Regions from separate parts of the Bacillus sp. LLTC93 genome, predicted to be linked through region 4. Evidence: riboswitches for the same ligand, from Rfam matches in the RefSeq annotation. Region 4 holds a riboswitch; each other region holds the start of a gene.

Region 1 (7,952 bases), on a different contig from region 4:
GGAGGCCTTAAAGCAAACAAGCAAAAGGCTTGGTGAGCAATACCCTTACGTTCACCTCATCCACGATGGACATGAAAAGCTGGCTGATCACTTACCAGCGGATGTTTATGGACACATATCTGCTGCGGTGTTTAACCTTGGGTACTTGCCCGGAGGCGATAAAGCCGTCACCACTCAGGCTCATACGACCATTGAAGCGATCAAACAACTCATTGACTGGCTAAAACCCGGAGGTCTGATCGTTCTTGTGATTTACCACGGTCATCCTGAAGGAAAAAGAGAAAAAGAAGTGCTTCTCGACTATTGCAGGTCTCTTCACCATGAAGAAGTACAAGTCTTGTCTTATCAATACATGAATATTCATAACGACCCGCCCTTTGTGGTCGCGATTGAAAAAAAGCTCAAATCCTAATGGATTTGAGCTTTTTTATGAGGATTTCATCCAAGGCATTTTCTGATAGGTCCGATAGGCTCTTCCATTGATATAGAAAAAGAACGACGTTTTCCCGCTTGATTTGATCAGCCGTTTTGCCAGCTTATTCATCTCTTTTTGTTCTGTCACTTTTTCATCGGACAAATAGACCGCTAGTAATCCTCTGTTAATCAGCTTGTGAAAATTTTCGTGAGGGATGCCTTTCAGCTGCTCATCCGCTTTTTCAATAAAATGCTGAAGTCTGTCCATCATCTCTTGATGAGAATCATAGTATGAGCAAAAATTCAGATCGCCCCCAAGCCGATCCTCTTCTTGATCAATTAAGTAATCGAGTAAAATGTGCAGACCTTGGATATAAGGAAAATAGCTTTCGTAAATTTGCTTCGCCTGCTTCTCTGTAAAATCAGGCTGCAGTGCATAAGCCACAAGACAGAAAATGCCTAGCGTTGATCCTGCACATGCTGAAAACTCATACCATTCCATCTTCGGCAAATCCTTTTCATATTGGCGGAACCATGACTCTAGTCGAGGCACACGTTCATGAGGGACCACGTGCTTATGTACTTGTAAATCACTATAATAATCACACAGCTTATGTAAATACGGCTGAATGATCGGATAATGCTCAAGGCGTGACAGCACGTCTTGACATGTGCGGACAAGCGCATGTAAATACCCATGATCCTCTTGCTCATCACGGAATTGATAATACGGCTTGAGCTCAGCATGAATATCAAGCGCATCTCTCATCGCTTGATGCAGCATATGAAAATCCTTTGGATCAAGCGACGTGCTGCGGTCACATAGGTTATCTAAGTAATCACTGATCGTTTGGTACGCCACAATGAATTCAATACACGTTTCTTTCGCTTCACCTGCTAGAAGAGATAAGATTCCTCCGCCTTCACAGTGAAAGGTTTTACTGGAAATGCTCGCTAGTGCCTGCGTTCTCAGTTCTTCATTTTCAATCATTTCTGCATGAGCCCGCCACTTTTTTAGCTCCTGATGAACTAGCGGAAAAATATCTTTATACACTTTCGTCATCAGTGCAAAAGGACGCTCTGGTACTGACAAATCAATCCACCCCCAACTTAAGCTCACAATCAAATATATTGATCTGTAAAGGCTCTTGCCGCCTTAAACACATCTTCTCGTTCCGGCTCATTAAATATTTCGTGATACAGTTCTTCCCATTCACGGTATGATTTATTGTACGATTCAATGCCATTGAACCATTTGATCACCCTTGTTTTATCCACGATCTTGTCATCGCCTGCCTGCATTAACAGGAGCGGAATCGAGCGAAAGACATTCGTTGGCTGCATCGCTGCATCGATATTTTTCACCAGCTCTCGATACCAGCGAACCGACACCTTTGTCACATAAAGTGAATCATTTGAATCTGCCTCAATAACGGCCTGATTCCGTGTGGCAAGTTCAATGGACAGTCCAGACTCTACTTTAAAAGACGGAGCCAGCACATTTAGACCTTTTGACGCAAAATCCATCAGCTTCTTCGGTTTAAATTGCAGACCTAAACAAGGTGATGATAAAATAAGGCCATCAATCTTCGTATGGGTATACTGCTTGACCCACTCAATTGAAATGAGTCCACCCATACTGTGCCCAAGTAAAAATGTAGGAAGTCTGAATGACTTCGCATGTTCGATCCATTCATCTACTGTATCAATGTATTCTTGAAAAGAGCGAATGTGGCCGCGCGCACGTGTTGATGTTCCTTGCCCAGGCAAGTCACCCATGACGACGTGATAGCCGGCAGTTCGCCACATTTCGATTAGCCATTTATATCGGCCATGATATTCACTGGCACCATGTACAATCACAATTGTACCAACTGGTCTTTCAGCATGCCAAGTCCACAAAGTAAACACCTCACAAATGTTGTATTTAGAAAGGAAGTCGAAAAAGTGATTTATCCATATCATCAGTTTACACCTGAGATTCATGAATCGGTCTTTGTCGCAGATAACGCCACCATTACTGGCGATGTCACGATTGGAGAATATTCGAGCGTTTGGTTCCAAACCGTCATCAGAGGCGATGTTGCTCCAGTGAGAATTGGAAAAAACGTCAACATTCAAGACTTATCCTGTCTGCATCAAAGTCCTGGAAAAACACTTCTTATTGAAGATGGTGCTACCATTGGACACCAAGTCACATTACATAGCTCAATCATTCGAAAACATGCCCTCATTGGTATGGGGTCCATCATTCTCGATGGTGCGGAAATTGGCGAAGGTGCCTTTATCGGTGCAGGAAGTCTTGTCCCTCAAGGAAAGGTCATCCCAAAAGGCTCCCTCGCTTTTGGCCGTCCAGCCAAAGTGGTTCGACTGTTAACAGATGAGGATATCCAAGACATGGACCGTATCCGCAGAGAATATGTAGAAAAGGGACAATACTATCGTTCCCTTTTATCCCGTTAACATCATACGTGTATCTTCACTTTATCATGTTTTTTTCAGGATATTAAGCAATAACTGTGAACCGCTTGTTATTTTACCCTTTTCCACCACTTTCTATCATGACAAAAAAGGTTTTCAGCACAAAGCTGAAAACCTTTTTTCATTAACTAAAGATGACTTCTTTCGGTTGATGATTCAACTGCTCTGGATCAATACTGCGCTCCACATAAATGCTATGCCAGATCATAAAGATCAGGACTGTCCAAATCTTGCGGCTATGATCTGCTTTGCCAGCACAATGGTCATTTAGTAAATCCAGAACATATTCCTTGTTAATGTATTCATCAGTTTGACTGTTTTTAATGATATCTTTCGCCCAAGCGTTCATCTCATTTTTCAGCCAATGACGAATTGGAACAGGGAAACCTAACTTCTTGCGATTTAACACATGGTCTGGCACAATGCCTTCTGCTGCTTTACGCAATAAATATTTCGTTGTACCATCTTTTGTTTTCAGCTCTTCTGGAATTTTAGAAGCCGCTTCAAATACGACCTTATCAAGGAATGGCACACGAAGCTCAAGAGAATTCGCCATCGTCATCTTGTCTGCTTTAAGCAGGATGTCTCCGCGCATCCACGTATGAATATCAACATATTGCATTTTGTTAATATCACTGTAGCCTGCACTTTCCTCGAAGTATGTCTTCGTCACGTCACGATACGTGATGTTCGGATCATACTGCTTTAAGAGGTTTTTCTTCACTGGCTCTTCGAAGATTTTCGCATTGCCAATATAGCGTTCCTCCAACGGCGTACAGCCGCGAACGATAAAGCTTTTCCCTTTCATTCCTTCTGGCATTAAACGCGCCAGACGAAGAAGAAGCTTTTTCAGCATAGATGGAACAGATTCAAATGGTTTTAGAGAAAGAGGCTCGCGGTAAATATTATATCCACCGAACAGCTCGTCCGCTCCCTCACCAGAAAGAACCACTGTGACTTGTTTTTTCGCTTCTTTTGCCACGAAATACAATGGAATCGCCGCCGGATCAGCTAAAGGATCATCTAAATGCCAAACAATTTTCGGAAGTTCGTTCATATATTCCTCAGGGGAAATGACAGCACTGAAGTTTTGCAAGCCTAGCTTATCAGCTGTTTCCTTTGCCACATCCACTTCACTAAAACCGTCCTGCTGAAAGCCAACCGAGAATGTCTTCAGCTCAGGGTGTAATTCTTTTGCAACAGACACGATGAAAGAAGAATCGATACCGCCAGAAAGGAATGAACCAACAGGTACATCACTTCTCATGTGCACTTTCACAGAATCATAGATTGCATCGCGCACTTCTTCTATTAATTTTTGTTCTTGTGTTTGTTCAGGCTTGAATTGAACCTTCCAGTAAGTCTTAAATTCAATCTCCTTGCCTGGGCGCAGTGTAAACTGATGACCCGGCTCCACTTTATGCACCTTTTGATCAAGTGTATTTGGCTCAGGAACGAACTGGAAAGACATGTATTGCTGCAAAGAGGTTTCATCAAATAAAATGTTTTCATTCACAGCCATTAAGCTTTTGCGTTCAGAAGCAAAGTACACTTGATCATCCATTTGTGTAAAATAAAGCGGTTTGATGCCAAAAGGATCTCTTGCGCCATATAATAACTGCGCTTCTTTATCCCAAATTAAAAATGCAAACATTCCGCGAAGCTTAGAAGCAGCTTCTTCTTTATAGTGACGATATGTGGCAAGAAGTACTTCCGTATCAGAATCTGTGCTGAACGTATAGCCCTTTTTCACAAGCTCTTCCTTCAACTCCACATAGTTATAAATTTCTCCGTTGAAAACAATCCAATATTTTTCATCTTCATAAGAAAGCGGCTGCTTTCCATGTTCAACATCTATAATACTTAAACGTCTAAATCCAAATCCTACATGTTCATCATGGAAGTATCCCTCATCATCCGGACCACGATGAACGATGAGACGATTCATTTGTTTAATTAACTCTTCCTGCTCAGTAGTTTCGGACAATGGACGGTGATTAAATACACCAACAAACCCACACATATTATTGCCTCCACGTTATGTTATTTCTTAAAAGTAGACCTATAATTAGACAGTTATTTGTCCGATTTTGTTTCACATTTTTTTGCTTTTTGTAGAATTTTTTTTAATCAAAAGGAAAACCGCTTAAAATAAGCGGTTTTCTATGTTGTTATTGTCCTAATGCTTCTTTGCGAAGCGTGTCGGCTTTATCCGTTTTTTCCCACGGGAGATCTAAGTCGTGACGGCCAAAATGTCCGTATGCAGCTGTTTGTTTATAGATCGGACGACGCAAATCGAGCATTTTAATAATGCCAGCCGGACGTAGATCAAAGTTCGCACGAACCACTTCAATTAATTTTTCTTCAGAAGCTTTTCCTGTTCCGAATGTATCAATTGAAATCGATACAGGCTGTGCAACACCAATTGCATAAGCAAGTTGTACTTCACAAGAATCTGCAAGGCCAGCTGCTACGATGTTTTTCGCTACGTAACGAGCAGCATATGCCGCAGAACGGTCAACCTTTGTTGCGTCCTTACCAGAGAAAGCACCGCCGCCATGACGAGCGTAGCCGCCATACGTATCAACGATGATTTTACGTCCAGTTAAACCAGCATCCCCTTGAGGTCCACCGATCACGAAACGGCCTGTTGGGTTAATAAAGTATTTTGTCTCTTCATCAATCAGTTCACTTGGAACCACTGGGCGGATGACATGCTCTTTTAAGTCGCTTTGAATTTGTTCAAGCGTCACTTCTGGTGCATGCTGTGTAGAGATAACCACCGTGTCAATACGAACTGGTTTGTTTTGTTCATCATATTCAACTGTTACTTGTGTTTTTCCATCTGGGCGAAGGTATGCAAGTGTTTGATCCTTGCGTACTTCTGTTAAACGACGAGATAATTTATGCGCTAGTGAAATCGGCAGCGGCATCAGCTCTTCTGTTTCGTTGTTTGCAAAACCAAACATAAGCCCTTGGTCACCTGCACCAATCGCATCAATTTCTTCGTCAGTCATTGTTCCTTCACGTGCTTCAAGCGCTTTGTCTACACCTTGCGCAATATCAGCAGACTGTTCATCAATTGATGTTAGCACAGCACATGTTTCCGCATCAAAACCATATTTCGCACGTGTGTAGCCAATTTCCTTAATCGTGTCACGTACCGTTTTTGGAATATCGACATAAGTAGACGTTGTAATTTCACCGCTTACTAATACGAGACCGGTTGTTACAGAAGTTTCACAGGCGACACGTGCATTTGGATCTTTCTTTAAAATTTCATCTAAAATGCTGTCTGAAATTTGATCACAGATTTTATCCGGATGTCCTTCTGTCACTGATTCTGATGTAAATAAACGACGATTTTGACTCATAATGGCTATTTCCTCCTGTACAAGGCCACATCATCCCAAGATGAGGCCTCCAATATGATACGGAACTCGTTCCCTCTTATATGAAAACGTTTATATTAGAGATGTTATTGGCAATTTGTTCATATGATGTCCCAAAAATAAAAAAACCATTTCCTTCATTGCGAGGAAAGGGTCTGAGATCGCATGCCTTTCACTCTTATCGCTCAAGGTGTTCTTGTACCTTGCATCAGGTTAGCACCTTGGTTTCTCAGCATTTTCATGCCTTTTTCGTAAGAAACCGGTTGCTGGGCTTCATCGGGCCTGTCCCTCCACCAACTCGGGATAAGAGTATCCGTTCAATAAGATATCTTATCTTAAACCCTTGCGTCATGTCAATGCTTCATAGGAATTATCTCCCCGCTTTTTTCACCACATCATTAGCATCACCAAAAAGCATATTTTCATAGCAGAAATGAAAAAACACACACAAAAATATTTAAATAGTATAGACTATTATTATCAATGTGTTATACTAATCAAAACAAACAAATTCAACGGTAAAGGAAGGGTTTTTTTATGAACTCAGTGGATTTAAAAGAAGATTTGCAGTCATTGCTCTCATTAGAAAATACGCACCAAAATTTATCTGTTCCGAAACTTGTTGAAAAGATTTTGGCACGTAATGAAGGCGTTTTAACATCAACAGGAGCTGTCCGCGCCACAACTGGTGCTTACACTGGACGTTCGCCTAAAGATAAATTTATCGTCAAAGAAGAAAGCTCTGAGCATAAAATCGATTGGGGTCATGTAAACCAGCCGATCTCTAAAGATGCATTTGATCGTTTATATACAAAGGTTGTCTCATACTTAAAAGAACGTGATGAACTATTTGTCTTTGAAGGGTTTGCCGGCGCTGACGAAAGATACCGTATGCCGATTACAGTGATAAACGAATTTGCATGGCACAATCTCTTTGCAAAGCAGCTATTCATCAGACCTGATGGATCAACGCCATCATCAAACGAAAAACCTTTCACCATCTTATCTGCACCTCACTTTAAAGCAGATCCTGAAACAGATGGAACGAACTCTGAAACGTTCATTATCGTTTCTTTTGAAAAACGGACGATTCTTATCGGTGGAACAGAGTATGCAGGAGAGATGAAGAAATCGATTTTCTCTGTCATGAACTACCTGCTGCCTGAGCAAGATATTTTATCAATGCACTGCTCAGCAAACGTTGGTCAAGAGGGAGATGTCGCGTTATTCTTCGGCCTTTCAGGTACTGGGAAAACAACGCTTTCTGCAAGCGCAAGCCGTAAGCTGATCGGAGACGATGAACACGGGTGGTCTGGCACAGGTGTCTTCAATATCGAGGGCGGATGCTATGCGAAATGTGTGAACTTAAGTGAAGAAAAAGAACCACAAATCTACAAAGCCATCAGCTTCGGATCAGTGCTTGAAAATGTTGTGCTTGATGAGGAAACACGTGAAGCGGATTATGATGACACATTCTTTACTGAAAACACACGTGCTGCTTACCCAATCGAAATGATTGATAACATTGTGAAACCGAGTATTGCAGGTCATCCATCTGCCATTGTCTTCTTAACAGCTGATGCGTTTGGCGTTTTACCTCCAATCAGCCGTTTAACAAAAGAACAGGCAATGTACCATTTCTTGAGTGGTTACACAAGTAAATTA
Region 2 (7,952 bases), on a different contig from region 4:
TGCTTACGCTGAATGTCTGCACCTGGATGGTCATCTAAGCCTGGGTAGTATACTTTTTTCACCGCAGGATGTTCTTTTAGAAATGAAGCCAGTTCGAATGCCGTTTGGCTTGCTTTTTCTAATCTGACCTGAAGGGTTTTTAGCCCTCTTAACACAAGCCAGCAATCCTGTACGCCAAGGACCGCACCGAAGGAGTTTTGCAGCGAATATAGGTCATCTCCCAGCTTCTCATCTTTAACCACTGCTAAGCCTGACAGCACATCACTGTGGCCGCTTAAAAATTTCGTTGCGCTGTGCAGCACAATATCAACGCCAAGGTCTAGCGGCCGCTGAAGAGCAGGCGTTAAAAACGTATTATCTAAGAAGGTCAAACAGTCATGCTCTTTTGCAAGCTGGACGACGCCTTCAATATCCGTAATGCCTAGTGTAGGGTTTGACGGTGTTTCCATATAAATGACCTTCGTATTCGATTGAATGCCTTGTTTGACTTCATTTAAATCTGTCATATCCACAAAGGTGTGCTCAATTCCAAATCTCGAAAGGACTTGCGTGATCATACGGAATGTTCCGCCATACACATCTCTTGTGACAAGGACGTGATCTCCTTTTGATAAAAGAAGAAAAGCGGTCGAAATGGCTGCCATGCCTGATGCAAAGGCAAGCCCTCTTGTTCCTCCTTCTAACGCTGCAATGGTATCCTCTAATGCTTGACGTGTAGGTGTCCCTGATCTGGAGTAGTCATATTGGCCAAATTCGTCAAAGCTGCTTTGATGAAATGTGGACGCATGCTGAATCGGCACACTGACTGCACCTGTTGACCGGTCTGTTTTAAACGCATTATGAACAAGTTGTGTTTCGAGAGTCCAATCGTGTGTGGTCATTTTGCGTGTACCTCCTCTTTTACTTGTGATAGTGCCTGTTTCAAATCTGCTTTTAGGTCATCCACATGCTCAATGCCAACAGAGAAACGAAGCAGTTTGTTACACACACCGTTTGCAATGCGAATTTCTTCTGGAATGTCCATGTGCGTTTGCGTGGCAGGATACGTAATGAAGCTTTCGATTCCGCCAAGACTTTCAGCAAAACAAATCGTTTTCAGCTGCTTTAAAAATGGATTGACCCAGTCCTCTTTGGCTACTCGGAATGACAGCATCCCTCCCTTTCCTGGGTAAAGAACATCTTGAATCTCAGGCTGCTTCTCTAAAAACTCTGCTAACTCCTTCGCATTTGCCTCGTGCTGGCGCATTCTAAGAGCCAATGTTTTCATCCCTCTCATTAAAAGCCATGAATCAAATGGAGATAGAACCGCTCCGATGGCATTTTGATGCTGGAACATGTCTTCAGATAGCTGCTCCCCTTTTGTGACAACGAGCCCGGCAAGGACGTCGTTATGTCCGCCTAAATATTTGGTTGCGCTATGAATGACAATGTCCGCTCCAAGCGTAATCGGCTTTTGCAAGACTGGTGTGTAAAAGGTGTTATCGACAATCACCAAAGCGTCATGCTCTTTTGCAATCTGCGCTATTTTTTGAATATCTGCTTCCTGCATGAGTGGATTTGTCGGCGTTTCAATAAAGACGGCTTTTGTGTTTGGCGTGATTTTAGAGCGTAAACAGTCTTCATCTGAAAAATCATCGTACAGAAAACGCAAACCGTATTTTTTCCATTCGTTTTCAAACAAACGGTATGTTCCGCCATATAAGTCTGATGAGACAATGAGTTCATCTCCGCTCTCAAATAGAGCCATGATCGTTTGGATCGCTGCCATTCCCGAACTGAAAGCAAAACCGGCCGTCCCTTCTTCTAGCGAAGCAATCGCATCCTCTACAAGTTGTCTAGTTGGGTTTTTCGTTCGAATGTAATCAAAACCTGTTGATTCACCTATGCCTCTATGTCTGTATGCTGTTGAAAGATAAATGGGAGGACTGACAGTGCCAGTCGCCTCTTCGCTACGGTTTCCAATTTGCGCTAATTTCGTTTCCACATGTTCTTTCATTTGACACCATCCTAAGTAAAAATCTGATTTCAAAACAGAAAACCCCTTCTTCATAAGAAGAAGGGGTTTAATCGCTTCCTCTTATCTTCCAAGCAAAAAAGCTGCTTGCTGGATTTAGCACCTTGGTACATCACATGAAGTGATGCATACCGGTTGCTGAGGTTTCAAAGGGCCAGTCCCTCCACCTCTCACGATAAGAATGTGTTGTCTGTCTGTTCTAATTCCTAATACTGTAACGCATTAAAACTCATTTTTCAAGGGGAAATGTCATGATTAATTAAAATTTTCTGTATTTTATAACAGAATGGATGTCAGTCGATTTGATTGCATGTTAGCATATAGGAACAACGATGTTTTTCATGTTACAATGAATGGAAACGTTTCACTTGTGATGAATTTGGTTAGCTGGAGGAATGGATTATGGTGAAGAAAACAGGAATCATACAAGAGGAAATCTTACAGTCAAAAGAACTCGGAACGGACATGACCGTTTTAATCTATTTGCCAGTTAATTACTCCCCTCTTTATACATATCATGTCATCATTGCACAAGATGGTCATGATTATTTCCGCTTAGGTAAAATAGGCAGACAGGCGGAAGAATTGATGCAAAACAAAGAAATGGAACGTTCGATTATCATTGGTGTTCCTTATGAAAATGTCACTGAAAGGCGAAATACGTATCACCCAGATGGCACAAAGTTTGAGGCGTATAAACGCTTTTTGGCAAATGAACTTGTTCCTTATATTGATGAACACTATCCAACGTATCAAATTGGGTCAGGACGTACATTTATTGGGGATTCACTAGGCGCTACGATCTCACTCATGACAGCTATTGATTATCCTTCTTTATTTGGTGGGCTGATTTTGCAGTCTCCATATGTTGATAAGTCGGTCTTAGAAGCCGTCAAACAGACAACAGCACTTTCTCATTATGCCATTATCCATCAAATTGGATTGGAAGAAACGGCTGTGAAAACAACAGATGGCCAAGTGCTTGATTTTATCAAACCGAATGAAGACTTAAAAGCCCTTCTTGAACAGTCTGGTGCGGATTATTTATTTGAGACATTCGCAGGGGATCATAAATGGACGTTTTGGCAGCCACTCATTGCCCCTTCGTTAAAAAGAATGCTCCCATATTCGTTAATCAACTGAATTTTGTTATAATAAACAATAATAAATACTTTCTTAATCAGGAGGGAACATGATGAAATACGGAGTTGTTATATTTCCATCAAAAAAATTGCAAGATGTTGCGAACTCTTATCGGAAACGTTATGATCCGAACTATGCACTCATACCGCCTCATTTAACATTAAGAACACCTTTTGAATTAACGGATCTAGAAGCAGCAGAGGTCGTCTCAACCTTGCGAGAGTATGCAAAGAATGCTTCTCCTATTACCTTACGTATTAAAAAATTCAGTTCATTCGCTCCTGTAAACAACGTCATTTATATGAAAGTAGATCCGAACGAGGAATTAATGACTCTAAATGAAAAATTGTACACTGATCCACTTGCTGGCACACCTGAATATGCATTTGTTCCGCATGTAACAGTGGCTCAAAAATTATCAGATGATGAGCATTCAGACGTACTTGGCACATTAAAGCTGAGAAAGATTGATCATGAGGAAACGGTTGACCGCTTCCACCTTTTATATCAATTAGAGAATGGATCTTGGACCGTTTATGAAACATTTATTTTAGGAGAGGGATAAAGACATTTGAAAACAGTTATCGCAAAAACACAAACACAACGAGAAGATGCATATTACGTTCGAAAAGAAGTGTTCGTAAAAGAACAAGAAGTCCCATTTGAGATCGAAATTGATGAACTAGAAGACGAAGCCATCCATTTTGTCATTTATAACGATGACAAAAAGCCACAGGCTGCCGCTAGACTGCGTATTATTGAAGGTCCCAAGGCAAAGCTTGAACGGATTTGTGTGTTAAAAGAGGCGCGCTCTTTTGGTCTTGGTCACAAACTATTAGAGGCGCTAGAAACAGAAGCCACTTCCAAGGGAGCGAAGGAAGCTGTTATGCATGCACAAGTCCAAGCTCTTCCTTTCTACGAAAAGAAAGGCTACAAAGCCGTTTCTGAACCATTTGAAGAAGCGGGTATCACACATGTCAAAATGACAAAAACGCTATCTGTTTGATCAAAGAGAAAAGCCAGGGCATCATGGATGCTCTGGCTTTTTCATTATTCATTATCGTTCGTCTAGGTAAGAAAGCGCAATCATTTATATATAAGCATTGATGTGAATGCCCTTGCCTTCCTCCATAAACATATCTCGCACAAAGCGTTCCCGCTTTTTTTGCTGTACTTTCGTTTCTGCTTCTGTCACTAAGTCCTCTTTTTTCTCCAGCTCTCTGTATACCTTGTCATGAAAGGTGCGAGTAACCTTTGTCACTTTCGCATAGTCTTCTTTATCCTGAGGAGCAGGACGATTGATATATTGAAAATACAGATCCGGCTGAATCGGGGCTATATATCCCATCAAGAACGCCTCCTTAGCTTCTCTTCTATTCTACTATTCCCTAATTATGACTGTTTGAAACACACTTCATTTGATATGATTAGATTTGTTTCTTTTTAAGATTGATTGACTATTGGAGGACTAGCTTTGAAATGCGCACGACGACATGATCGAACGATCTCATTACATACATATTCGAGAGAACATTATCAATTCCTCCATGATGAGGGAAAAAAAGGGCACTTATCTTGCCCATATTGCGGACAACCAGTCTTTTTCAGATTAAATATACATGAAGAGCCTGCCTTTATTCATAAGCAAACATCTCAGCAAGAGATATGCGAAAAAGCAGAAGAACAAGAAGACATGAAAAAAAAGAAAGAACCAGAGGAAAGTGCTTCCTACAAAGAACTTGGCGGCTTCCGTTTTCCAACTGGCAAACAGGTCATCTCGCAAACAAAGGAATCGTATGATTGGCAGGAACCAAGGTCGATTCAATTCAGCGAAGTCTTACATTTAGAAGAGAATGAACAAGTACATACCATCGACCTTTTTCCTCAAATCACCTTTAGCGCGCCGCAGCTTCAAGCTGTCACACATAAAGATGGGCCAATGCTTGTTCTGGCTGGTGCCGGAAGCGGGAAAACAAGGGTGCTGACGGCTAGAGCGGCCTATCTGATCTCACACCATCAAATTCCTGCTCATCACATATTACTCGTGACCTTCACTACAAAAGCCAGCAGTGAAATGAAAGAACGACTGCGCAAGCAATACCAGCTTCAGCCATCACAGGCGAACCAAGTCGTAACGGGCACCTTCCACAGTCTTTTTTATAAAATGCTGCTTCACGATGATCCGAACAAATGGAACGGCCAGCACCTGATCAAGTTCGACTGGCAAAAGGAACAGTACCTTCGGAAAGCAATCATGAATGAAGGACTTGATGAGAAAGACTATCCTACTGATCAAGTGTTACAATCGATCGGCTATTGGAAAAATGCCTTTTTACCCGGCGAACTTCCTGAGCTGAAAGATGAAAAAGACAAAAAAATCTGGACGATCTACCAATCGTATGAACAGCAGAAACGAGACCATCAGCAATTTGACTTTGATGACATGGCCATTGCCTGTTTACACATGCTGACGGAACAGCCTGAACTGCTCAAACGATATCAAGAACGATTCAAGTATATTTTAGTTGATGAATTTCAGGATATTAATCCGGTTCAATACGAATTGATTCAACTTTTAGCCGGGGAATCAGAGCAGCTATTTTGTGTAGGTGATGATGATCAAGCCATTTATGCCTTTAGGGGCAGCAACCCTGCTTTCATTCTTGAATTCAAACAGGACTACCCTTCCGCTCAGGTCGTCCATTTACATGCGAATTACCGTTCTCACCATACGATTGTCGCAAGTGCAGATGCCATTATTAAAAAGAACCAGCATCGCTATGCGAAGTCGTTAAAAGCGGTTCGTGCGGAGAAAATCCCTCCCACTCTCTTTTATCCGTATGACGAGGAAGAGGAAGCGACCATGATTGTGGCAGATATTCAGGAGAAAATTAAAAATGGAGCAAAGCCGAATGATGTCTGTGTGCTGTTTAGAACCAATACGGGAGGACGAGCCATTTATGAACGGCTGCATCAATCGGCGATTCCGTATGAGACAGATGCTGGCGTGAAAGCCTTCTATAGCAGACGAATTGTTCGAGTGCTGCTTGCCTTTCTTTCTTTAAGTCAGGATGCCGATGATGTGACTGCAATGAAACAGCTGCTGCCGGTCTTCTTTTTAAAGCAGCAAACACTGAACACACTGAAGGCGCTGACCATCACGGAGGATTGTTCAATGGTAGACGCCCTTGGAAAACTAACAGACATTCAGCCGTTTCAGCGTAAAAAGCTGCAATCGATCGTTCCCCTGTTCCGAACCTTACGAACGTTAAAGCCGTCTGACGCTGTGGTGTTTATTGAACAAAAGATGGGACTTGGTGATTACTTAAAAAAACGTGTGAACGATACGAATGTGCTTGAAAAAGGGTCAGATGATGTACGTGATGTGAAAACAGCTGCAAAACGCTTTGAAACAATTGAAGCCTTTCTCGCACATGCCGAACACATGAAATCTGCTGAAAAGGAAAAAACAGATGAGCCAGGCGTTCAGCTCATGACGATTCACCGAGCAAAAGGACTTGAATTCCAAACGGTGTACATCACTTGTGTGGTTGACGGGGCACTGCCTCATGATTTCTCACTTGATGAATTGAGAAACGGTGATGAAGAAACCCTTGAAGAAGAGCGGCGCTTATTATATGTTGCTATGACAAGAGCTGAACAATCTCTCTATTTATCTGTTCCATCATGTAGAAGAGGGAAAACCGCTCATCGTTCTCGCTTTTTGTACCCTCTTCTAAAGAAAAATCGTGAATGATTCAAACAAAAACAACAGGCCCCCCTTTGAGCGGAGAGCCTGTTGTTTATTTTTTGTTGTTCATCATTTTAGCGATTGTATTGAAATCAAGCTTTTCTTTCCCACTTGTAATCGATTGAACGATTTTGTCTTCCATTTCTTTAGGTACACGTTTGTTTGCAAGCTGCGCTACTTTTTTAATGACACCTCGAACGGTATTCTCATCTTTAAAATTGGCATTTTGCAAAGAACCTGCAAGCTTAAAGACATCATTCATATTCACACCCGTTTTATTTTCGACGCTTTTAAAGAATTTATTATCCATTCATTTGCCTCCTCTTTGTGGAGTAATCACCTTACTATATGAAAATAGGCGAGATATGTGCCTATCCTACTACCTTGTTAGACCAAAGAGAAAGGAAAGCAAAAGGCTCCCCCATTGCTTCCCTCACCTTCTTACTGTTTAGTTAAAGAAAGAAGCACCAACGATGATTAGAAGGATGAACAACACGACAACAAGAACGAATGTTGAACCATAACCGCCGCCGTAGCCGCCGCCATAACCTCCGCAAGAACCGCCACCGTAACCGTAACAACTCATATTTAAGCACCTCCTCTTCTCCCTTACAAAGTATGAAAAATGAAAGAAATGGTTTGGACGATCACATAAAAAAGTGCGGAAATTTTATTTCTGCTGTTTAAAGACGTAATCTGCCTCTCCATGACGTATCATGAATGCTTCTGTTTCTTTCGCAAAAGCATCCATCTTCACGCCAAAAGCTTTTAAGTGCTCCTCAAGATCATTCGCTTTATCCGCTAGATCCATTTCAGCCTTTTCGTGCGCTTGTTCTTTCCCATCATGGGGTTTAGTGAACAAAGAGCCGATTAATTGTTCGAATGCATCCATTCTGGTCACCCCTTCTCTCTTACATATGCATCACTCAAAAAAAGGGCAACAAAAAAACCGGATAATTCCGGCTTTTGTTTTTCCTTTATTGATGCTTCTTTTTCTTTCCACAGCCGCAGCCAGTCTTCTTGATTTTCTTCGTATAAACAGAT
Region 3 (7,952 bases), on a different contig from region 4:
TTTTTTGACCATGGACGAAATCACAGCTTTTTCAGCTGTATAGTACTGATCGCTGTCTACGCCAATTGCATATTTGCCTTGTGATTGCGCTTCTTTTAATACACCAACACCCGTATAGCCGGCTGCGGCGTATAAAACATCTGCTTTCTTTTTGATCATTTCTTTAGCAATTTTACTACCTTTGCCTGCGTCACTAAATGTACCTGCATAGGTGGACAGGATGTTGATTTTCGGATTCACAGATTTGGCGCCTTTCTGAAATCCTTTTTCAAAACGATGAATGAGATCCGCATCGACACCGCCAACAAATCCAATGACATCACTTTTCGTTGTCATGGCAGCAAGTGCTCCTGCTAAATAGCTGCCTTGCTCTTCTTTAAATGTCACGGAGGTCACATTTTTCAGCTCAGATACGGCATCGATCAGCAAGAATTGCTTCTTCGGATATGTTTTTGCGACTTTTTCTAAGTCTTCTTGCATACTGAAGCCTACACCGATGATCAGGTCATTGCCATCTTTTACGAGCTCTGTCAGCCCTTTTTCGTATGTATCCGTTTCTGCAATTTCTCTATAATCAAATTCAATGCCAAGCCCGTCACGTGCTTTTTCTAAACCTTTAAATGAAGAATCGTTAAATGATTGATCACCAAGACCATCGTCTGTCAGCATGACGCCAATATGCTTCACATTTGACTTCGGTGGTCCTCCCTGTTGATTGCTGCATGAGGCGAGTACCATGAGCATGGCTGCCATCAGAAGTATTGAGATCTTCACTTTCATCCAAAAACACACTCCTTTTATCATCCTTACTTCTTTCTTATCGGATTTGAAAGGCGTTGTTTCAATGATAAAAGGAAGGTTTTTCAGCTTTTTTTATGACTTTTTTCACTGAAAAAACCCATTATTTATGGCAAAAATAAAAAAGTGAGCAAATGCTCACTTTTTTTCATATGTCCAGCCTTCTTTTTGGAAGACTAGGTCATTTTTCATCAGATGACCTAGTGCTCGTTTAAAGGCCGCCTTGCTCATTTGAAATCGTTCACGTATATCTTCTGGATCACTTTTGTCCCAGTAAGGCATGGCACCATTTCGGGTTCTCATATAAGTTAGAATTTCTTCTGCATCAACAGATAACGCGTCCTGCTTTCTAGGAAGCAAAGAAACGTTCACGGTTCCATCCTCTTTCACCGCAATAACGCGGCCTGTAACGGTCGAACCTAACCTTGGTTCTTCCTTTCGTTCTGTGCGGTGGATAAATCCTCTCACTCCTGTATCTGTCAGCATAAAGGAGCCTGTCGCAATTAAGCGATAAATTGTCCCAGTGATTTCTTTGTTCATTAAGGTTTCTGGCGCCTCAGTAAACAATTCACTGATCACGTCTTCAGTGGCTGGCTTTGCGAACATTCTACCGTAGCTTGTGACTTTCAGCATACAGTAGAGTTTGTCTCCTTTTTTCGGCCATGCTTCCTCAAAAGGCGGGAGGTGTTCTGTTGCAACAAGTGCATCCTTTGATAGCCCGACATCGACAAATGCGCCCATGTCTTCTACAACATCTACGACTTCTACCCAGCCGTATGTATGTGCATTGATTGTAGGCATTTTCATCGTCGCAGCTAGTCTTTCTTCATGATCTACATATAAGTAGACCTCTACTTCATCTCGGTCATCAATATCCTCTGTCATCTCACTGCGGTGCAAGAGGACCGAATCTTCACCATCTGTCAAAAAGTAGCCGTACTCCATCTCGTTATCTATTTGCAAGGTCAATTGCTCACCTGGTCTCATGTTCTCTTCCTTCCTATCTGCTCATAAAAGAGCGTTCGTTCATCTTTTGATTCACTTTATTCTACTATACTTCTTTCAACATGAACATCTCTAGTTCTGTTAGCTAAAGTGGACAAACTGCACTTGATTTATACTGCAAGCGGCTGAACTCTTTGATTTGTCTATATGATAAAGTTTCTTCTTCCCCTGTTTGCATGATAAAATAGACGCAATATCTATACTTGGAGGTCATGTGTTATGGCAAAAGAAAGTTCATTTGATATTGTATCGAAGGTGGAACTGCCAGAGGTGCAAAACGCCATTCAAGCAGCGCTAAAAGAAATTAAAAACCGTTATGATTTTAAAGGAAGTAAAAGTGATATTTCACTCGAAAAAGAAGAGCTCGTTCTCATCTCAGATGATGACTTCAAGCTTGAACAGCTAAAAGATGTGCTTGTGACAAAGCTGATTAAACGAAATGTGCCGACTAAAAACATCGACTACGGAAAAACTGAACATGCTCTAGGCGGAACAGTACGCCAGCGTGCCAAGCTGATTAGTGGTATCGATAAAGACAATGCCAAAAAGATCAACGCACTCATTAAGCAATCTGGCATCAAAGTGAAGTCGCAGTTTCAGGATGACCAAGTGCGTGTAACAGGGAAAAATAAAGATGATTTACAAGAGGTCATTTCACTCATGCGCAAAGCAGATTTGCCGATTGACGTCCAATTTATAAATTTTCGATAAATTTTAAATTTTCCATTGATTATTTCTGATTTTTTCGTTACAGTTGATGGAAGTTCAATTCATTGACATGTTCATATCGCTTTCTTATCAAGAGAGGCAGAGGGACTGGCCCTGTGAAGCCTCAGCAACCGGTGTAGTAGAAATGTATTTTCTATGACCAAGGTGCTAAATCCAGCAAGCAACTGCTTGGAAGATAAGGAGAAGAATTACGATACAGCCAAAAAGTCTTCTTCTTATCAGAAGGCTTTTTTTGTTACATAGAAATAAGGAGGAATACAATGGGCCTATTACAAGACTTACAAAATCGCGTATTGATTGCTGACGGAGCAATGGGAACACTTTTATACTCTTACGGCATTGACCGGTGCTTTGAAGAACTAAATTTATCAAAAGAAGATGAAGTGAAAAGAGTGCATGAGGCGTATGTGCAGGCTGGAGCTGACATCATTCAAACGAACACGTACGGTGCGAATTATATTAAACTATCCCGCTACGGATTAGAAGAAGAAACAAAACGCATCAATACAAAAGCAGTACAAATTGCAAAAGCTGCCGCTGGCTCAGCTTATGTACTCGGAACGATTGGCGGCATTCGAACGTTTAACAAAAATGCCTACTCGATAGACGAGATCAAACGAAGCTTTAGAGAACAGCTGTACATCCTATTAAATGAACAGCCTGACGGATTATTGCTTGAAACGTATTATGATATGGAAGAGGCGAAGGCCGTTCTCGAAATTACACGCAAAGAAACGACTCTCCCGATTGTCATGAACGTATCCATGCATGAGCAAGGTGTTTTGCAGGACGGTACACCACTGAAGGACGGTTTATCTGAATTATCCTCTCTCGGCGCTGATGTCGTTGGCATCAACTGCAGGCTAGGCCCTTATCATATGATTCAGGCACTTGAAGGCGTTCCGATTTTGGAAAATTCTTATTTATCTGTCTATCCTAACAGCAGTCTCCCGTCTCTTGAAGAAGGCAGACTCGTCTATGATACAGATAATGATTATTTCCGAAAAAGTGCGCTAGAGTTTAGAAATCAAGGCGCACGCATTATCGGAGGCTGCTGCGGAACGACGCCTCAGCATATTAGCGCAATGGCTGAAGCTGTTAAAGATTTAGCACCGATCACTGAAAAAGAAGTGAAAGTATTAAAAGAAGAAATCATTTCGATCCAAGACCAGCGCACTGAACCTGGACTTGACGAGCTGGCTGTTAAAAAACGATCGATTATCGTAGAGCTGGACCCGCCAAAGAAGCTGAACTTTGAAAAATTCCTTGTCGCAGCAAATGAATTAAAGAGTGCAGGCATCGATGCCTTGACGTTAGCCGATAATTCCCTTGCGACCCCGCGCATTAGTAATGTGGCTTGCGGCGCATTATTGAAACAGCAGCTTGATATGCGTTCACTTGTCCATATCACGTGTCGTGATCGTAATTTGATTGGGCTACAATCCCATTTGATGGGACTCGACACTCTCGGTTTAACCGATATTTTAGCCATCACTGGCGACCCGTCTAAAATTGGTGATTTCCCAGGTGCAACATCTGTTTATGATTTAACCTCCTTTGATTTGATCCGTCTGATCAAACAGTTTAACGAAGGACTTTCTTTCTCTGGGAAGCCGCTTGGAAAAAAGACCAATTTTTCAGTGGCTGGCGCGTTTAATCCAAATGTACGTCATATTGATAAAGCAGTAAAACGGCTTGAGAAAAAAATCGAATACGGGGCTGATTATTTCATCTCACAGCCTGTTTACTCAGAGGAACAGCTAGTGAAAATTCATGAGGAAAGCCGTCATTTGGATAAACCGATTTACATCGGCATTATGCCGTTAACAAGCAGTCGAAATGCAGAGTTTATTCATCATGAAATTCCGGGCATCAAATTGTCTGATTCGATTCGTGAGATTATGGCCAAGGCAGGCGAGGATAAGGAAAAGCAGCGAACAGAAGGCTTAGCGATTGCCCGGTCTTTATTAGATACGGCCTGCGAATTGTTTAATGGCATTTATTTAATTACCCCTTTCCTTCGATCAGATTTAACAGCAGAACTGACAACCTACATCCATCAGAAAGAAAAGGAGCCAAACGTAAATGTCAACTATCACTGAACAACTCAAGAAACGCATCCTCGTCCTTGATGGTGCAATGGGCACAATGATTCAAAACGCCAATCTCACAGCAGAGGACTTTGGCGGAGAAGAGTATGAGGGCTGTAACGAGTATTTGAACCTGACAGCCCCTCACATCATCTCCACGATCCACAGGGAATACCTTGAGGCAAGTGCGGATTTCATTGAAACGAATACATTCGGCGCTACGAAACTTGTTCTCGATGAATACGGGCTTGGCCACCTTGCCTATGAGCTCAACGTACGAGCTGCTCAGCTGGCAAAGGATGAAGCAGACCGTTTCTCCACACCTGAGTGGCCTCGTTTTGTTGTAGGCGCAATGGGGCCTACAACTAAAACATTATCTGTGACAGGCGGCACAACCTTTGAAGAGCTCGTCGCAAACTATGAGGAGCAGGCCCGCGCACTCATTGATGGCAAATGTGATGCCCTTCTTTTAGAAACAAGCCAAGACATGCTGAATGTAAAAGCTGGATTCAAGGGCATTCAGGAAGCCTTTAACGCGACCGGCATTCAATTACCACTAATGGTATCAGGTACGATTGAACCAATGGGCACTACCCTTGCTGGTCAAGATATTGAAGCCTTTTATATCTCTCTTGAGCATATGAAACCAATCAGCGTTGGCCTAAACTGTGCAACTGGTCCAGAATTTATGACAGACCATATCCGCACACTCTCCTCCATCGCAAAGTCAGCTGTTAGCTGCTATCCAAACGCAGGTCTCCCAGATGAAGAAGGACAATATCACGAATCCCCTGCTTCTCTTGCTAAAAAAATCGCCGCCTTTGCACAGGAAGGCTGGTTAAATATCGTCGGGGGCTGCTGCGGAACAACACCTGCACATATTCAGGCATTGTCTGATGAAGTGCGCTCGCTTCAGCCGCGCAGCATGGCACATGAATCGTCACAGCATACCGTATCAGGAATTGACCCCCTTATATATGAAGAAGCCATGCGTCCGCTTTTTGTAGGTGAGCGGACAAATGTCATTGGTTCCCGCAAATTCAAACGACTGATTGCTGAACAAAAGTTTGAAGAGGCGGCAGAAGTTGCTCGTGCTCAGGTGAAAAATGGCGCTCACGTCATTGATGTGTGTCTAGCAGATCCAGACCGTGATGAAGAAGCAGACATGGAAGGCTTTTTACAAGAAGCCACGAAAAAGGTCAAAGCCCCTTTTGTCATTGATTCAACAGATAAACACGTGATTGAAAAAGCACTCACTTATTCTCAAGGGAAAGCCATCATCAATTCCATTAATTTAGAGGATGGCGAAGAGCGGTTTGAAGAGATTCTTCCGCTTGTGAAACTATATGGCGGCGCACTTGTTGTTGGAACGATCGATGAAACAGGGATGGCAGTGACAGCAGAACGAAAGCTCGAGATTGCCGTACGTTCCCATGAATTGCTAACGAAGAAATATGGAATTCCTGCAAGTGACATTATTTTTGATCCTCTTGTCTTTCCAGTAGGCACTGGAGACGCGCAGTATATTGGTGCTGCTGAAGAAACGATCAAAGGCATCAAAATGATCAAGGAAACACTGCCTCAGTGTCTCACGATTTTAGGCATTAGTAACGTGTCTTTCGGACTCCCGCCTGTTGGCAGAGAAATCTTGAATGCCGTCTATTTGTATCACTGCGTTCAAGCAGGACTTGATTATGCGATCGTGAATACTGAAAAGCTTGAGCGCTTCGCTTCAATTCCAAAGGAAGAAATCAAGCTTGCTGAAACATTACTATATGAAACTAATGATCAAACCCTTGCCGAATTCACCCAATTTTACCGCGGGAAAAAGAAAACGGAGAAAAAACCAAAGGTCTCCTTATCGCTTGATGAAAGGCTAGCGCTCTATGTCGTCGAAGGTACGAAAGAAGGACTGATTGATGATCTGGCCCTTGCTTTGGACAAATTCGAATCGCCTCTTCATATCATCAATGGACCCTTGATGCAGGGAATGGCTGAGGTTGGACGTCTTTTTAATCAAAACGAACTGATTGTAGCTGAAGTGCTTCAATCAGCAGAGGTCATGAAAGCATCTGTTTCATACCTTGAGCAATATATGGAAAAGCAGCATGCAAGTGGGAAAGGAAAAATTCTTCTTGCCACCGTGAAAGGAGATGTCCATGATATCGGGAAAAACCTTGTCGATATCATTTTGAGCAATAATGGATTTCAAGTGATCGATCTCGGAATCAAGGTCACACCTCAAACATTGATTGAAGCCGTGCAAAAGGAAAAACCAGATATGATCGGATTATCCGGATTGCTTGTTAAGTCAGCACAGCAAATGGTACTAACCGCTCAAGATCTACAAAAAGCAAACATCTCCGTTCCCATTTTGGTGGGCGGTGCTGCTCTTTCACGGAAATTTACGAAGATGAAAATTTCGCCTCATTATGATGGACCCGTTCTTTATGCCAAAGATGCAATGGACGGCCTGTCATTAGCCAATGAGTTAAAAGCGGACCCTCTTCAATTTCAAACAAAGCCCTCAGCGGAACAAGAGGCTGTCATCAAGGAGAAAGAAGTGAAACAGCCGAAAGCCGTCATTGAATTACTAGAAAAACGCGCGACACTCCCGCAGGCACCCATTTTCACACCAGAAAATACAAAACGCCATTATGTGCGTAACATTGATTTGCATCATATTATGCCTTATGTAAATGAACAAATGCTTATTGGTCATCACCTCGGCTTAAAAGGAAAGGTCAAAACATTATTAGCTGAACAGCATCCAAAAGCATTGGAGTTAAAACAACTTGTCACAGATCTTCTTCAGGAAGGCAGAGAGAAAAACTGGTTTGCACCGGCATTTGTATATCAATTCTTCCCTGCCAGTTCAAATGGGAATGACCTGCATATTTATGATCCGGAAGCGCCTGATCGCATCATTGAAACGTTCCAATTTCCAAGACAGGAAAAGCTTCCGTACCGCTCCATTTCTGATTATGTGCGGAAAAGCGAAAAAATGGAGAAAGATTATATTGCCTTATTTGCCGTCACAGCTGGTGCACGTATACGTGAGGTTGCGCAGCAATTTAAGCAAGAAGGTGATTATTTAAAAATGCATGCTGTCCAGGCTCTGGCGCTTGAACTTGCAGAAGGGTTAGCTGAAAGAACTCATCAAGTGATTCGTGACAAATGGGGCTTTCCTGATCCAGTCGATTTCACAATGGAAAAGCGGTTTCAGGCCAAATATCAAGGACAGCGCTATTCCTTCGGCTATCCAGCGTGTCCAAATCTTGAAGACCAAGAAAAGCTGTTCCACCTGCTTCAGCCTGAAAAAATCGGCAT
Region 4 (7,952 bases):
ATTGGTCTCATTCGACATAAATCCTATGTGTGGATGTATGTACTTCGCCTGCTCGTTTGTTTCACCATCCCAGTGACCAACTTGTTGATGTATCTTGCAACGGTTGGAGGAGATGAAAGAGACTTTGATTTCCAGCTGATGCCGTTTGCGTACAATCTTGTCTTTACACTTGAAATCATCGCCATCTTTTTGCCAGAAATCTTTTTGCTGATCGAAAGAAAGCGTGTCATTAAAGGGAAACAGTGGGTGTATGCAGGGGTGATTGTGTGTGTGTCGATCTTGTTTTGGTGCACGATTTGATGGAATGCTGTCAGATCAAGTGTGCAAATGAGTCTATTTCGTCTTTTGATGGAGTAATCTTTTTCGTCGATACTTTACAAAAGTAATGGAAAGGACAATGGTAGAAATCCCTAGAAACTTAAATACAAACCGAGTGAGGAACGGCGAATCCTCGAAACCTGTAGCTATTATACATGAACCAATGATGATCCCACATATAGCTAGCAGGTAAGTAAAAAACATACCATCACTCCTTATGCGTGGAATAAGTGTCTGATTTCCATTATAAGGTATGTTGGAGGGGGAAATAAACAAAAAAAGAACCCTTCATGAAATGAAAGGTTCTCAGCGTGTAGACAAACCCTCGCATTCGGTGTCAGTCCTGCGCGCCGGTGCTCACGAATGTCAAATTCGCTCCGCTCCAGTGCTCGTCCTTCCTAGACTTCAAAGGTTTTCAATCACGCTGAAAAGAAGAAAAAGGGCTAAAATAAAGATCATTTTAGCCCTTTGTCAACAATCTGAGAACCCTTCATGAAATGAAAGGTTCTTTCGCATACTTAAGCCTGCTTGACGACCGAATCGACTTCTACTGTCCAGCCGAAGATGTCTGGCTGTGTTCCTTTTTGAATGCCAGTAATGGCTTCGTACAATTTCTTTGATACCTCGCCTGTTTGACCATTTTGAATGACATATGGCTGATCGTGATAAATTAATTCACCGACAGGAGAGATCACGGCCGCCGTCCCAGTTCCAAAGATTTCTTCAAGTTCGCCTGATTGATGTGCTTCAATTAACTCATCAATTGAAATTTTGCGTTCTGTCACTGGAATCTCCCAATGCTTTAACAGCTCAAGTACAGAGTTACGTGTGATGCCTTCTAAAATGCTGCCGTTCAATTCAGGCGTCACGATTTCTCCATTGATTTTAAAGAAGATATTCATACTACCGACTTCTTCAATGTACTTTTTCTCGACCCCATCAAGCCAAAGAACCTGCGAAAACCCTTTGGTTTCAGCGACTTGCTGTGCCTTCAGGCTTGAGGCATAGTTTCCAGCGGTTTTGGCATTTCCTGTTCCACCCTTAACGGCACGGACAAACTCGTTTTCAACCGCAATTTTCACCGGATGAATGCCTTCTTTATAGTATGATCCCACTGGAGATAAGATAATGAGCAGCTTATACGTGCTTGACGGTGCAACGCCTAAATAAGGCTCAGTGGAAATAATGAATGGACGAATATACAAGGAAGTGCCCTCTGCATCAGGTACCCAATCCTTATCAATACGAATGAGTTCATTTAAGCCCTCTAAAACCGTTTCTGTATCAATTTGCGGGATACACAGGCGGTCATTGGATCTGTTTAAGCGTTCCATGTTCTTTTCCGGACGGAATAAGAGAATTTTTTGATCCTCGGAAACATAAGCCTTTAGGCCTTCGAAAACCGATTGACCATAATGGTAGACCATAGAAGCTGGGTCCATTGGAATCGCCTGATAAGGAATAATTCTTGGATCGTACCAGCCTTTATCAATTGAATAATCCATCACAAACATGTGATCTGTGAAGATCTTTCCGAATTCAAGTTGATCAGATTGAGGTTTTGGTTTTTTTGTTGAACTAAGTTCAACGCGGATGGGTTGTTTTGGCATTGTAAATCTCCTTGCTGTTTGATTATTTGAAAATTCTAATAATATGAAATAATTATGATTCTATTCTATACCTTCACAAAATATTAGCAATAGGTTTTCTGGAATTCAGACAAGAAAAATCTGTTAAAGCGCTTTCCTCCTCACTGCCGTCAGTTTGGCTCATGTCACCCCTTTTCCAAAAAGAAATAAAATCCAAATTCTTTATTAACTGATTAATCTGACAATTTAGAAACGAGTGGTTTTCCTGTAAGATATTCTTTCAACCATACACCTTTTGACCAGTACATTGCAAGGGGCAGCGTCATATTTTAATTCCTCTTTTTTTTAACCGATAAAGGAAGAAGAGAAGTGAAAGGAGCAAACAACGAGATGAAACGAATGATACCAGGTATCTTACTGATTCTATTCATGACTGTGATCAGCTTTGGCTGTCAAGCGATGACAGAGGAGGCTGGCGCCAAGCAAGGCACAACTTATTACGTGGCAACAAACGGAAACGACAAAAACCCTGGAACGAAGCAAAAACCTTTCCGCACACTGAAGAAAGCGGCAAGTATGGCTAAAGCTGGGGCAACGATTAACATGAGAGGTGGTACTTACAAAGAGAAATTGATTGTCCGCCATTCAGGAACAAAGAAAGCACCAGTTGTCTTTCAAGCTTATGGAAAAGAAAAGCCTGTCATTAGCGGAGCATCCCTTAAAGGAAATCAAGCAGACGGCGGTCTTGTCAAAATTGATCAAAAAAGCTATATCACCCTTAAAGGTCTGACAGTCGGACATATCAAAACGAAGAAAGAAGATGTCACACCAGTCGGTATTTTCGTCACAGGCAGCGGCAAAGGAGTCAAACTGCTCAACAACCGTGTGCACGACATTCAAACAACACATAAAAATGGGAATGCGCATGGCATTGCGGTCTATGGAACGAAAGCACCAGCAGCGATTGAAGACATCGAAATCAAAGGAAATACCGTGGAGAAATTGAAGCTAGGCTATAGTGAAGCCCTTGTGTTAAACGGGAACGTCAAAAAATTCCGCGTGACACATAACACGGTTAGGCACACTGATAATATTGGCATTGATTTAATTGGTTTTGAGAACGTAGCACCTTCTAAAAAATATGATCAGGTCAGAAATGGTGTCGTATCTAGAAACAAAGTATATGAGATTACGAGTTATGGGAATCCAGCCTACGGCAAGGACATCTCCGCTGGCGGAATTTATGTTGATGGCGGGAAAGACATTGTGATCGATCATAACATCACACATCACAATGACCTTGGGATTGAAGTCACAAGTGAGCATAAAGGGAAAATGGCGGATCGCATTCGCATCGAGCACAATCAAGTGTATTTGAACCGTTATACAGGCATTTCAATTGGCGGCTATGACAAGAAGAGGGGCGGAACAACAAACACGACCATCTCACATAATATTTTGTACAAAAATGATACAGCCGACTTAGAAGGCGGTCAATTGCTCATGCAATATCAATCGGTGAACAATCGGATCACGAATAATATCATGACAGCTAGTGCATCGCATTACTTAGTCGTGAACTTGTATCAAATCAACCAAAAGAATACATTCCAGAAGAACGTCTATGATGACCGCAAAGGCGCGAAAGCATCACGGTGGGTATGGCGCGGAAAATGGATGGAAGGCTACAAAACGTATCGCTCTAAAAGCGGTCAAGATAAAGGATCAGCACACCTCAATCCACAATATGTGAATGAGAAAAAATATGATTTTCGTCTAAAGAAATCATCACCTGCCAAGAAAATCATCGGCAATTAATCAAGTCAATGGTCACGAACGCATCATTTTAGAAATATTCAAAAAAGTCATTGACATTGGTGTGACATCGCATTAAAGTAAAGAAGACATTTCAACTAAAACAAATTTCATAACGGATCTCTTATCAAGAGAGGCAGAGGGACTGGCCCTATGACGCCCAGCAACCGTTTCTATTTTTAGAAATTGGTGCTAATTCCTGCAAAGCTGTGACAGCTTTGACAGATAAGAGAGGAAGACTTCCCGATACATGTTTCATGCAACGGTGATAACGCCTCTCTTTATCAAGAGAGGCTTTTTTGTTTCTATTTTAGAAGCAATCCACTGGTTTACTGGCGTTTTCTTACTTTTTTACCTAGTTTTCCGATGTGAAAAATAAAACAACTCGAGGAGGAACAGCAATGAAACGTAAATATTGGACATCATCTTTTGTATTATTGACGATCCTAACCGTCCTATTAGCAGGTTGTGGAGCAGGATCAAGCTCAGGCTCAAAGGCGAATGCGAACGAAAAAGTTTCCTTTGACAATGTACCGAAGCGCTTTGCAAAGGGACAGGGAGCAAAAATTAAAGTCATCCGCAAAATCGGCGGAGACGATCATACGGCTCAGTTTCTAGCTGGAACAAAGGCAGAAGGTGAAGCGCTAGGCTTTACGGTGGACGTGTACACAGCTAACGGGGATACAGCGAAGTTCCATGATGCGATCTCTCAGGCGCTAGAAGAAAACTATGATGGCTTTATCATCTCTCATGGGGACGATGAGGCGACAGTCGCTGATGTGAAAAAGATCACAGCGAAAGGCATTCCCGTTGTGGCCTTTGATTCGAATCCTAAGCTGAAGGACATCAAAGGAGTCACAGTGACGTCACAAGATGACGAACAATTAGCGAAAAAATCATTAGATGCTCTCGTGTCTGATTTTAAAGGAAAAGCAAATATTGCGTACCTCTGGGTAGATGGGTTCCCACCAATGGTGAGACGAAACAAAGTGTACCAAGAAACGCTCAAACAGCATAAAGGAATCAAGGAACTTGACCGTTTTGGCATTGCTTCCTCTGATACGTCTGTGCAAACACAAAATGCAGTGGCTGCCATGCTAAATAAGTATCCAAAGGGCAAGCTTGACGCTATTTTTGCCACGTGGGACGCATTTGCTATTGGTGCGGCAAGAGCCTTAAAGGAAGCCGGAAGAACAGAAGTGAAGATTTACGGTATTGATGTGTCAAATGCCGACCTTCAGGAAATGACAGCGAAAGACAGCCCATGGAAGTACACAGCAGCGGTTGATCCGAAGCTCATTGGTGCAGTTGACGTGAGGATTCTTGCGAAGAAAATAGCTGGAGAGAAAACACCCTCTTCCTATGACCTTGAGGCCTCCCTCATTTCACAAAAGCAGCTTCATCAAGCCGGCAAGGCTATCAATATGGTTAATCTTGCGGAAGAAGTAAAGGGATTCGGTTCATCTACTGCTTTTGAAGAAGATTGGATGAAGACCTTGAAGAAACATTATGCAAAATAAACAACGTACACTCTCTTCCCATAGAGGGTGTTTCGTTTTTCAAATGACGATCAATAGACAAGGAGGACACCTATGACTTCGCCGCTTGTTTGTATGAAGAATATTTCGATTGAATTCCCAGGGGTTAAAGCGCTGGATCAAGTGAATTTCACATTAAAAAAAGGTACGGTCCATGCGCTGATTGGAGCGAACGGTGCTGGGAAATCAACGTTAATGAAAGTTCTCTCTGGCGCTCATTCGCATTTCGAGGGAACCATCCACATCAATGGCAAGACTGCATCGATTCAAACACCGAAGGATGCGGCCTCATACGGTGTGCAGACAGTCCATCAAGAAGTGGATACGGCTCTTGTTCCCTATTTAAGTGTTGGTGAGAACATGATGATGCATGAGATTGAGAAAAAATCATTTGTCCGCTGGAAAGAGCTTCATCGCAAGGCGGCTCAACTATTAAAAGAGATGGACATCGACATCTCCACAAAACGTCTTGTGAGTGATCTGACACTTGCAGAAAAACAGATGGTGCTCATTGCCAAGGCCGTTTCGATCAAATGCAGCATTTTAATTTTAGATGAACCAACTGCTCCGCTTAGTCATGCAGAAACAAGCAAGTTATTCTCAATGATTGATCAACTGAAAAAGAATGGAACGGGTATTGTGTTTATCTCGCATCGAATGCCCGAAATTTTCAATATCTGTGATGAGCTGACTGTGATGCGAAATGGAACCGATGTGGCAGCACACCTCGTCAAAGACACAAATCCCCAGCAGGTCATTGAGGAAATGCTAGGCACACCATTAGAGGAGCAATTCCCGCACCGTACACCTTTGAAGGATGCACCTATTGTGCTTGAAGTGAAACAGTTATACGACCAGCATAAATTAAGCAACATTCATCTTCATGTGAAAAAGGGAGAAATTCTCGGGATTGCAGGACTTGTCGGTGCTGGTAAAACAGAGTTGTGCAAAGCCCTTTTTGGCGCCTCAGAAAAAAAGATGGGCATTGTGCAGCTTCATGGTAAAACCATTCAAATCAAATCGCCTCATCAAGCAGTGAGAGCCGGCTTGGCACTTGTTCCCGAGGAGCGGAGAAAAGAAGGGATTTTGACGGAAGAGACCGTGGGATGGAACCTAACAGCTGCAAGTCTTCGCTCATTCTCACGGATGCTCAGCTTCTTACATCGTCCTAAGGAAAAGCAGGCAGCAGGTGAAATCGTCAAACGGCTTGGCGTCAAAACGCCTTCTCTTGAGGCGAAGGTAAAGCATTTATCTGGTGGAAATCAGCAAAAGATTTCCATTGGAAAATGGCTGCTAGCTGAGGCGGATGTGTATCTCTTTGATGAACCAACCAAAGGGGTAGACGTTGGAGCGAAAAAAGACATTTTCTCTCTTATTGCAGAACTTGCCGCCCGAGGAAAGTCCGTGATTTATGCGTCAAGTGAGCTGGCGGAAATTGCGGGCATTGCAGACCGAGTATACGTGCTATATGATGGCAGCATTACCCGGGAAATGACCGCACCAACGACTGAAGAAGAGCTTTTATATCATTCAACAGGAGGACAATCATGAGCGAACGACAAATTTCAGCCCCTGTTCAGCAAATCAAAAAACAGCGGCCATCATTTCACCTGTTTGATTTCTTTTATCAATATGGCACCATCTTAACGATTGTCGTTTTGATCGTGGTATTTGCGGCAGCGAATCCAGCGTTTTTGCAATCAGGGAATATCATCAACATTTTACGATCTATCTCAATTGTCACCATCATTGCAGTGGGCTTAACGATATCATTGGCAGTGAATGGCTTTGATTTATCAGTAGGCTCAGTTGCTACGCTATCGAATGCGATTGTGATCTCTATGTTTGTATGGTTCTCGCAAAACCCACTGATTGCGATCCTCTCTGCGCTAGCGGCTGCTATCATTGTTGGTTTACTGAATGCATGGATGATTGTCAAAATGAAGATTCCAGATATGCTCATGACATTAGCCATGATGTTTATCATTCAAGGGCTGGCTCAAACCTACACGAAAGGTGCGACCATTTCTGAAAATATGGTGCTGCCTGATGGTACGTTCTCAACTGGTACCATCCCCGCCTTTTTCAGCAAAATCGGACAGGTGCCATATATCATTTTGATTATGGCAGCCATCGTGCTATTTGCGCATGTTTTCATGACCTACACAAAGCATGGTCGATTTATGTACATCATCGGTGGGAATAAGGAAGCGGCTCGATTGTCTGGCATTCATGTGAACAAATACAAAATCGCAGCATATCTTCTGTCTGCTTTATTTGCAGCGATAGGTGGTATTGTGCTGGCGTCAAGGGTGATGACAGCAGAAATTAATGCCGGAACGCCTTATTTAATGGATGGAGTAGCGGCTGCCTTTATCGGCTTTTCCGTCATGGGAGCAGGTAAGCCAAACGCATTTGGCACTTTTATTGGTGCTGTGCTCATCGGTATTTTACAAAATGGACTAGTGATGATGTCTGTCCCTTACTATGCGATGGACATCGTGAAAGGATCGGTGCTTGCACTTGCGCTGGCGCTGACGTATTACAAGCAGCGTGGCTAGCGGGTATTTTTTTAAAACCATTCGCGTCCTCTCTCCGTCTAGTAAACGGAAAGCGGTGTAACCGCCGTTTGTCAAAAGGAGATGACAAATAGAATGAATATGTCAGCAACTCATGTAGAAGATTTGAAAAG

What was found. Region 4 has a riboswitch for S-adenosylmethionine ahead of C6W18_RS09205 (sugar ABC transporter substrate-binding protein). Riboswitches for the same ligand answer to the same signal wherever they lie in the genome.
Region 1: linked by a shared signal. The riboswitch ahead of metK (methionine adenosyltransferase) and the one ahead of C6W18_RS09205 (sugar ABC transporter substrate-binding protein) in region 4 are both predicted to bind S-adenosylmethionine.
Region 2: linked by a shared signal. The riboswitch ahead of C6W18_RS12215 (methionine biosynthesis PLP-dependent protein) and the one ahead of C6W18_RS09205 (sugar ABC transporter substrate-binding protein) in region 4 are both predicted to bind S-adenosylmethionine.
Region 3: linked by a shared signal. The riboswitch ahead of C6W18_RS12655 (bifunctional homocysteine S-methyltransferase/methylenetetrahydrofolate reductase) and the one ahead of C6W18_RS09205 (sugar ABC transporter substrate-binding protein) in region 4 are both predicted to bind S-adenosylmethionine.

The regions. Positions count from the first base shown of each region.
Region 1 covers NZ_PVME01000007.1:30,675-38,626, reverse strand. The annotation lists gene mnmM (tRNA 5-(aminomethyl)-2-thiouridylate-methyltransferase MnmM) at 1-412, shown strand, start outside; gene C6W18_RS16925 (tetraprenyl-beta-curcumene synthase family protein) at 428-1,507, opposite strand; gene C6W18_RS16920 (alpha/beta hydrolase) at 1,537-2,316, opposite strand; gene C6W18_RS16915 (gamma carbonic anhydrase) at 2,362-2,877, shown strand; gene asnB (asparagine synthase (glutamine-hydrolyzing)) at 3,020-4,918, opposite strand; gene metK (methionine adenosyltransferase) at 5,067-6,269, opposite strand; SAM riboswitch class I at 6,463-6,597, opposite strand; gene pckA (phosphoenolpyruvate carboxykinase (ATP)) at 6,825-7,952, shown strand, end outside.
Region 2 covers NZ_PVME01000003.1:522,014-529,965, forward strand. The annotation lists gene metC (cystathionine beta-lyase) at 1-881, opposite strand, end outside; gene C6W18_RS12215 (methionine biosynthesis PLP-dependent protein) at 878-1,996, opposite strand; SAM riboswitch class I at 2,075-2,196, opposite strand; gene C6W18_RS12220 (alpha/beta hydrolase) at 2,417-3,157, shown strand; gene C6W18_RS12225 (YjcG family protein) at 3,210-3,722, shown strand; gene C6W18_RS12230 (GNAT family N-acetyltransferase) at 3,729-4,163, shown strand; gene C6W18_RS12235 (hypothetical protein) at 4,248-4,505, opposite strand; gene C6W18_RS12240 (UvrD-helicase domain-containing protein) at 4,632-6,914, shown strand; gene spoVIF (sporulation-specific transcription regulator SpoVIF) at 6,961-7,218, opposite strand; gene C6W18_RS12250 (YjcZ family sporulation protein) at 7,357-7,494, opposite strand; gene C6W18_RS12255 (hypothetical protein) at 7,579-7,800, opposite strand; gene C6W18_RS20480 (hypothetical protein) at 7,886-7,952, opposite strand, start outside.
Region 3 covers NZ_PVME01000003.1:599,535-607,486, forward strand. The annotation lists gene C6W18_RS12640 (BMP family lipoprotein) at 1-780, opposite strand, end outside; gene C6W18_RS12645 (CvfB family protein) at 937-1,785, opposite strand; gene C6W18_RS12650 (YajQ family cyclic di-GMP-binding protein) at 2,023-2,514, shown strand; SAM riboswitch class I at 2,596-2,714, shown strand; gene C6W18_RS12655 (bifunctional homocysteine S-methyltransferase/methylenetetrahydrofolate reductase) at 2,793-4,634, shown strand; gene metH (methionine synthase) at 4,618-7,952, shown strand, end outside.
Region 4 covers NZ_PVME01000002.1:773,417-781,368, reverse strand. The annotation lists gene C6W18_RS09230 (hypothetical protein) at 1-300, shown strand, start outside; gene C6W18_RS09215 (branched-chain amino acid aminotransferase) at 837-1,928, opposite strand; gene C6W18_RS09210 (DUF1565 domain-containing protein) at 2,298-3,725, shown strand; SAM riboswitch class I at 3,844-3,954, shown strand; gene C6W18_RS09205 (sugar ABC transporter substrate-binding protein) at 4,124-5,242, shown strand; gene C6W18_RS09200 (sugar ABC transporter ATP-binding protein) at 5,315-6,811, shown strand; gene C6W18_RS09195 (ABC transporter permease) at 6,808-7,821, shown strand; gene ywaC (GTP pyrophosphokinase YwaC) at 7,915-7,952, shown strand, end outside.